2 regions of the Streptomyces sp. JLBJ103 genome follow, and region 2 is predicted to be linked to the other one. Evidence: predicted binding sites of a transcription regulator. Region 2 holds the regulator's gene; the other holds the start of a gene.

Region 1 (3,413 bases), 910 kb from region 2:
CTGCGAGCAGCTCGGCTGGCGGCTCCCGGACCAGATCGTCATCCCGATCGCCTCGGGCTCCCAGCTGACCAAGATCGACAAGGGGCTCAAGGAGCTGATCCAGCTCGGCCTGGTCGAGGACCGCCCCTACAAGATCTTCGGCGCCCAGGCCGAGGGCTGCTCCCCGGTCTCCGCCGCCTTCAAGGCCGGTCATGACGTGGTGCGTCCGCAGAAGCCGAACACCATCGCCAAGTCGCTGGCCATCGGCAACCCGGCGGACGGCCCGTATGTCCTGGACATCGCGCGCCGCACCGGTGGGGCCGTGGAGGACGTCACCGACGAGCAGGTCGTCGACGCCATCAAGCTGCTGGCCCGCACCGAGGGGATCTTCGCGGAGACCGCGGGCGGGGTCACCGTCGGCGTGACCAAGAAGCTGATCGAGGACGGGCTCCTCGACCCGGCCCTGACGACCGTCGTCCTCAACACCGGCGACGGCCTCAAGACCCTCGACGCGGTGGCCCCCACCACGGGCCCCTCCGCCACCATCCGACCCACCCTTGACTCGTTCCGAGAGGCTGGCCTCGTATGAGCGTCAATGTCCGAATCCCGACCATCCTTCGCACCTACACCGGCGGTCAGGCCGAGGTCAGCGCCGAGGGCGCGACCCTCGCCGAGGTGCTGGCGGACCTGGAGAAGAACCACCAGGGCATCTCCGCACGCGTCCTGGACGACACCGGCAAGCTGCGCCGCTTCGTGAACGTCTACGTCAACGACGACGATGTGCGTTTCGCGGACGGCCTGGGGACGGCCACTCCGGACGGCGCCGGGGTCTCGATCATCCCGGCGGTCGCGGGCGGCTGCTGACCCCTGATCACCTTTTCACTATCGGAATCGCCCCGTCCGGAGAAAAACGGACGGGGCGATTCCGTGTGTGGAATCGCGATACAGTTGGCCTGATTCCGAACAGGCCGAAGGCTGGAACCGCATACGGAACCCGTCAAGTTGTGCGCGAAATGTGAGCATGATTTGTCGGGTTGGTGCCCTATGTCCGGCCCGACTTGTCCCCCCTTCGTGAGAATCCTTCACTTTTGGGCTATCGGCCGCGCCCAGAATTCTCGTCCGATTGACCTGTTGCACAGGGCGTTGGGACGGATACATTCAGCGGCGGTCGACGCGTTCCGGCGCACACCCTCCTGACCGGGTGGGTGAGGTCTGACCCGGGTCCGCGGAGTGCGGTCCTGCGCAAAAAGGGCCAGCAATAGGGGAGTTAGGAATGGCTCAGGGCACCGTCAAGTGGTTCAACGCGGAGAAGGGGTACGGCTTCATCGCGGTCGACGGTGGTGCGGACGTGTTCGTCCACTACAGCGCGATCCAGATGGACGGCTACCGCACCCTCGAGGAAGGCCAGCGGGTGGAGTTCGAGATCTCGCAGGGTCAGAAGGGCCCGCAGGCCGACATGGTCCGCGTGGCCGTTGGCTGACGCGCCGACGCGACGCAGCTGACTGAAGTGTCAGAGGGCCCGCACCCCGACGGGGGTGCGGGCCCTCTGGCGTTGGCGCTCCGGACGCCCCTCCGGGTGCCCGCATCCCCCCATGGACGCCCTGCGGGCGCTTGCGCCCACCCGTCACCCGGCCACCGCCCCCCCATGGACGCCCTGCGGGCGCTTGCGCCCACCCGTCGCCCGACCACCGCCCCCCATGGACGCCCTTCGGGCGCTTGCGCCCACCCGTCACCCGGCCACCGCCCCCCATGGACGCCCTGCGGGCGCTTGCACTCTCATGGGTCGAGTGCTAATCATTGCGTTAGCACTCTCCGAGTGAGAGTGACAGAAGGACCGGGTCGGTGAGGCCCGCCAATGCTGTACGGGGCAAGGAACCGCACGGCAGGCAGGCCGTCCGTCGCGGGCGCCAGCGCGGTCCGGAGCAATCCGCCCCCACGGCCTGACGGCCTGGGAGGTACCCCCTAAGTCTTGGGAGGACCACTTCACATGGCCAAGATCATCGCGTTCGACGAGGAGGCGCGGCGCGGCCTCGAGCGCGGGATGAACCAGCTCGCCGACGCCGTCAAGGTCACCCTCGGCCCCAAGGGCCGTAACGTCGTCCTCGAGAAGAAGTGGGGCGCCCCCACGATCACCAACGATGGTGTATCCATCGCCAAGGAGATCGAGCTCGAGGACGCGTACGAGAAGATCGGCGCCGAGCTGGTCAAGGAGGTCGCGAAGAAGACGGACGACGTCGCCGGTGACGGCACGACGACCGCGACCGTCCTCGCCCAGGCGCTGGTCAAGGAGGGCCTCCGCAACGTAGCCGCGGGCGCCAACCCGATGGCCCTCAAGCGCGGCATCGAGAAGGCCGTCGAGGCCGTCTCCGCCCAGCTGCTCGAGCAGGCCAAGGACGTGGAGACCAAGGAGCAGATCGCCTCCACCGCCTCCATCTCCGCCGCCGACACCCAGATCGGCGAGCTCATCGCCGAGGCGATGGACAAGGTCGGCAAGGAAGGCGTCATCACCGTCGAGGAGTCGCAGACCTTCGGGCTCGAGCTCGAGCTCACCGAGGGCATGCGCTTCGACAAGGGCTACATCTCCCCGTACTTCGCGACGGACATGGAGCGTATGGAGGCGTCGCTCGACGACCCGTACATCCTGATCGTCAACTCGAAGATCACCAGCGTGAAGGACCTCCTCCCGCTGCTCGAGAAGGTCATGCAGTCCGGCAAGCCGCTGCTGATCATCGCCGAGGACATCGAGGGCGAGGCCCTGGCGACCCTGGTCGTCAACAAGATCCGTGGCACCTTCAAGTCCGTCGCCGTCAAGGCTCCGGGCTTCGGTGACCGCCGCAAGGCCATGCTCGGTGACATCGCCATCCTCACCGGTGGCACCGTCATCTCCGAGGAGGTCGGCCTCAAGCTGGAGAACGCGGGCATCGACCTGCTCGGCCGCGCCCGCAAGATCACCGTCACCAAGGACGAGACCACCATCGTCGACGGTGCCGGCGACACCGACCAGGTGCAGGGCCGCGTCAACCAGATCCGCGCCGAGATCGAGTCCTCGGACTCGGACTACGACCGCGAGAAGCTCCAGGAGCGCCTGGCGAAGCTGGCCGGCGGCGTGGCCGTCATCAAGGCCGGTGCCGCGACCGAGGTCGAGCTCAAGGAGCGCAAGCACCGCATCGAGGACGCGGTGCGCAACGCCAAGGCCGCCGTCGAGGAGGGCATCGTCGCCGGTGGCGGCGTGGCCCTGCTCCAGACCGTGTCGGTCTTCGAGAAGCTGGAGCTCGAGGGCGATGAGGCCACCGGTGCCCAGGCCGTCCGCCTGGCGCTCGAGGCCCCGCTGAAGCAGATCGCGGTCAACGCCGGCCTCGAGGGCGGCGTCGTGGTGGAGAAGGTGCGCAACCTGACCCCGGGCCACGGTCTCAACGCGGCCACCGGCGAGTACG
Region 2 (3,413 bases):
CGTCCACCACGGACCCGTGGCCCGGAACGTACCGCGCCTCCTCGCCGCCGAGCTCCAGCAGCCGGTCCAGGGCGGCCGGCCACCGCGCGGGGATCGCGTCGGGCCCCGCCTGCGGCGGGCCGGACTCCTCGACCAGATCGCCGCAGAAGACCACCTCGGGCTGCCCGGGGACCAGTACCGCCAGGTCGTGGGCGGTGTGCCCGGGGCCCACGTTCGCGAGCAGCACCGGCCGGTCGCCCAGGTCGAGGGTGAGCTCCCCGGAGACCAGGTGGTGGGGGAGGACCAGATGGTCGGCGGCCTCGGTGGCGGCGCCCCGGTCCACACCGTGCCGGATGGCCGACTCGCGCAGCGCCTCCCGCTCCGCGCGCAGCAGTTCGTCCAGGCCCGCGGCGCCGTACACCTCGCAGCCCGAGAAGGCGGCCGTGCCCAGGACATGGTCGAAGTGCGGATGGGTGAGCGCGATCCGGGTGGGGCGGCGCCCGGCGAGCCGGGTGATCTGGGTGCGCAGCGCGGCGCCGTCACGCAGCGTGGCCCCGGTGTCCACGACGAGTACGTCCGTGCGCCCGACGACCACGCCGATGGTCTCGTCCCAGCCCGGCATCCGCAGCCTGGCCACCGCGGGGGCGATGGTCTCCCAGCCCGCCTCGTGCCATCGCGGCTCTTCCCAACACGTCTCCATACCGAGACGCTAGCTCTCCGAGCGATAGCGTGGCGGGTCGTGCGGGCTCCGCCACACGGCGGCTCTTGCCCTGTCCACCGCACCCCGCCGTACACTGGCGGAGGGGTTCTGGCACTCGTGACCGTTGAGTGCCAGGGGGACGACCCGAAGAGACCGCTGGACTGGAGGTGCGCGGGGTGCTCAGCGAACGCAGACTCGAAGTGCTGCGTGCCATTGTCCAGGACTATGTGGGGACCGAGGAGCCGGTCGGCTCCAAGGCGCTCACCGAGCGCCACCGGCTGGGGGTCTCCCCGGCCACGGTGCGCAATGACATGGCCGCGCTGGAGGACGAGGGCTTCATCGCGCAGCCGCACACCAGCGCCGGGCGTATCCCCACCGACAAGGGCTACCGCCTCTTCGTTGACAAGCTGGCCGGAGTGAAGCCGCTGTCCACGCCGGAGCGCCGGGCCATCCAGAACTTCCTGGACGGCGCGGTGGACCTGGATGACGTGGTGGGCCGCACCGTCCGGCTGCTGGCGCAGCTGACCCGGCAGGTCGCGGTGGTGCAGTATCCGTCGCTGACCCGTTCCACGGTGCGCCATGTGGAGCTGCTGCCGCTGGCCGCGGCCCGGGTGATGCTGGTGCTGATCACGGACACCGGCCGGGTCGAGCAGCGCATGGTGGACTGCCCGTCCCCGGTGAGTGAGGAGTCGCTCGCGGATCTGCGGGCCCGGCTCAACAGCCGTGTCGTGGGGCGGCGGTTCGCGGATGTGCCGCCGTTGGTGCAGGATCTTCCGGAGTCCTTCGAGCAGGAGGACCGGGGAACGGTCTCGACCGTGCTGGCGACCTTGCTCGAGACGCTGGTGGAGGAGACCGAGGAGCGGCTGATGATCGGCGGCACCGCGAACCTCACACGTTTCGGGCATGATTTTCCCCTGACGATCCGGCCCGTTCTGGAGGCACTTGAGGAGCAGGTCGTCCTCCTCAAGCTGCTCGGCGAGGCCAAAGACTCGGGTATGACCGTGCGCATCGGGCATGAGAATGCTCACGAGGGACTGAATTCCACCTCGGTGGTCGCGGTCGGCTACGGTTCGGGCGACGAGGCCGTCGCCAAACTCGGCGTGGTCGGACCGACCCGCATGGACTACCCCGGAACGATGGGAGCGGTACGCGCAGTGGCACGTTACGTCGGACAGATCCTGGCGGAGTCGTAAGTGGCGACGGACTACTACGCAGTCCTGGGCGTGCGGCGTGATGCCTCGCAGGACGAGATCAAGAAGGCATTCCGTCGGCTCGCGCGTGAGCTGCATCCGGATGTGAATCCGGATCCGAAGACCCAAGAGCGGTTCAAGGAGATCAACGCCGCCTACGAGGTGCTGTCGGACCCGCAGAAGAAGCAGGTCTACGACCTCGGCGGGGACCCGATGTCCGGCGCGGCCGGAGGCGGTGGCGCCGGAGGCTTCGGCGCGGGCTTCGGCAACTTCTCCGACATCATGGACGCCTTCTTCGGCACCGCCTCGCAGCGCGGCCCCCGGTCCCGCACCCGGCGCGGCCAGGACGCCATGATCCGTCTCGATGTGGAGCTCAGCGAGGCCGCGTTCGGGACCACCAAGGACATCCAGGTCGACACCGCGGTGGTGTGCACCACGTGCAGTGGTGAGGGCGCGGCGCCGGGCACCTCGGCGCAGACCTGTGACATGTGCCGCGGCCGCGGTGAGGTCTCGCAGGTCACCCGCTCCTTCCTGGGTCAGGTCATGACCTCGCGGCCGTGTCCGCAGTGCCAGGGCTTCGGCACCGTGGTGCCGACCCCGTGCCCGGAGTGCGCCGGTGACGGGCGGATCCGCTCGCGGCGCACCCTGACCGTGAAGATCCCGGCCGGTGTGGACAACGGCACCCGGATCCAGCTGGCGGGCGAGGGCGAGGTCGGTCCGGGCGGCGGCCCGGCGGGCGATCTGTATGTGGAGATCCATGAGGTCCCGCACCCGGTCTTCCAGCGCCGCGGCGACGATCTGCACTGCACGGTGACCATCCCCATGACGGCGGCGGCGCTCGGCACCAAGGTGCCGCTGGAGACGCTGGACGGCCTGGAGGAGGTCGACATCCGGCCCGGCACCCAGTCCGGCCAGTCGATCCCGCTGCACCAGCGCGGTATCACCCACCTGCGGGGCGGTGGCCGGGGCGATCTGATCGTCCATGTCGAGGTGACCACCCCGACCAAGCTGGACGCGGAGCAGGAAGAGCTGCTGCGGCGCCTGTCCAAGCTGCGTGGCGAGGAGCGGCCGACCGGCGAGTTCAAGCCGGGGCAGCAGGGGCTGTTCTCGCGTCTGAAGGATGCGTTCAACGGGCGGTAGGCGTTCGGCCGGGGGTCCGGGGGGTGTCCCCCGGGGGACGTGGCCAAGCCGGGGCAGCAGGGGCTGTTCTCGCGGTTGAAGGATGCGTTCAACGGGCGGTAGGCGTTCGGCCCGGACCCCCGCAACGCCGGTGGTCCGGTTGTCGGCCGGTGCGGAGCGCATGACACGATGTGGTCATGCCCTCCGCACTGACCGGTCTCTTCCGGTTTCCGATCGTGCAGGCGCCGATGGCGGGCGGAGCTTCCTGCCCCCGGCTCGCCGCCGCCGTCTCCGAGGCCGGCGGCCTCGGTTCGCTCGCCGCCGGGTACAAGACCCCGGAGGCGATGTACGAAGAGATCAGACAGCTGCGGGGACTGACCGACCGGCCCTTCGGTGTCAATCTGTTCATGCCGCAGCCGCCCACC

What was found. Region 2 encodes HrcA, which represses chaperone genes, less so after heat shock. Its sites were predicted from a motif close to TTNGCACTCNGNNNNNCNGAGTGCNAA; they were not measured.
Region 1: groL (chaperonin GroEL) is a predicted target of HrcA. The motif match lies at 1,747-1,773, and genes of this name have one in related genera.

What each region holds. Positions count from the first base shown of each region.
Region 1 is NZ_CM177089.1:4,364,935-4,368,347, forward strand. Features, by position in the region: gene thrC (threonine synthase) at 1-568, shown strand, start outside; gene AC4BEG_RS19285 (MoaD/ThiS family protein) at 565-843, shown strand; gene AC4BEG_RS19290 (cold-shock protein) at 1,253-1,459, shown strand; gene groL (chaperonin GroEL) at 1,967-3,413, shown strand, end outside.
Region 2 is NZ_CM177089.1:5,273,823-5,277,235, forward strand. Features, by position in the region: gene AC4BEG_RS23225 (MBL fold metallo-hydrolase) at 1-679, opposite strand, end outside; gene hrcA (heat-inducible transcriptional repressor HrcA) at 856-1,872, shown strand; gene dnaJ (molecular chaperone DnaJ) at 1,873-3,009, shown strand; gene AC4BEG_RS23240 (nitronate monooxygenase) at 3,186-3,413, shown strand, end outside.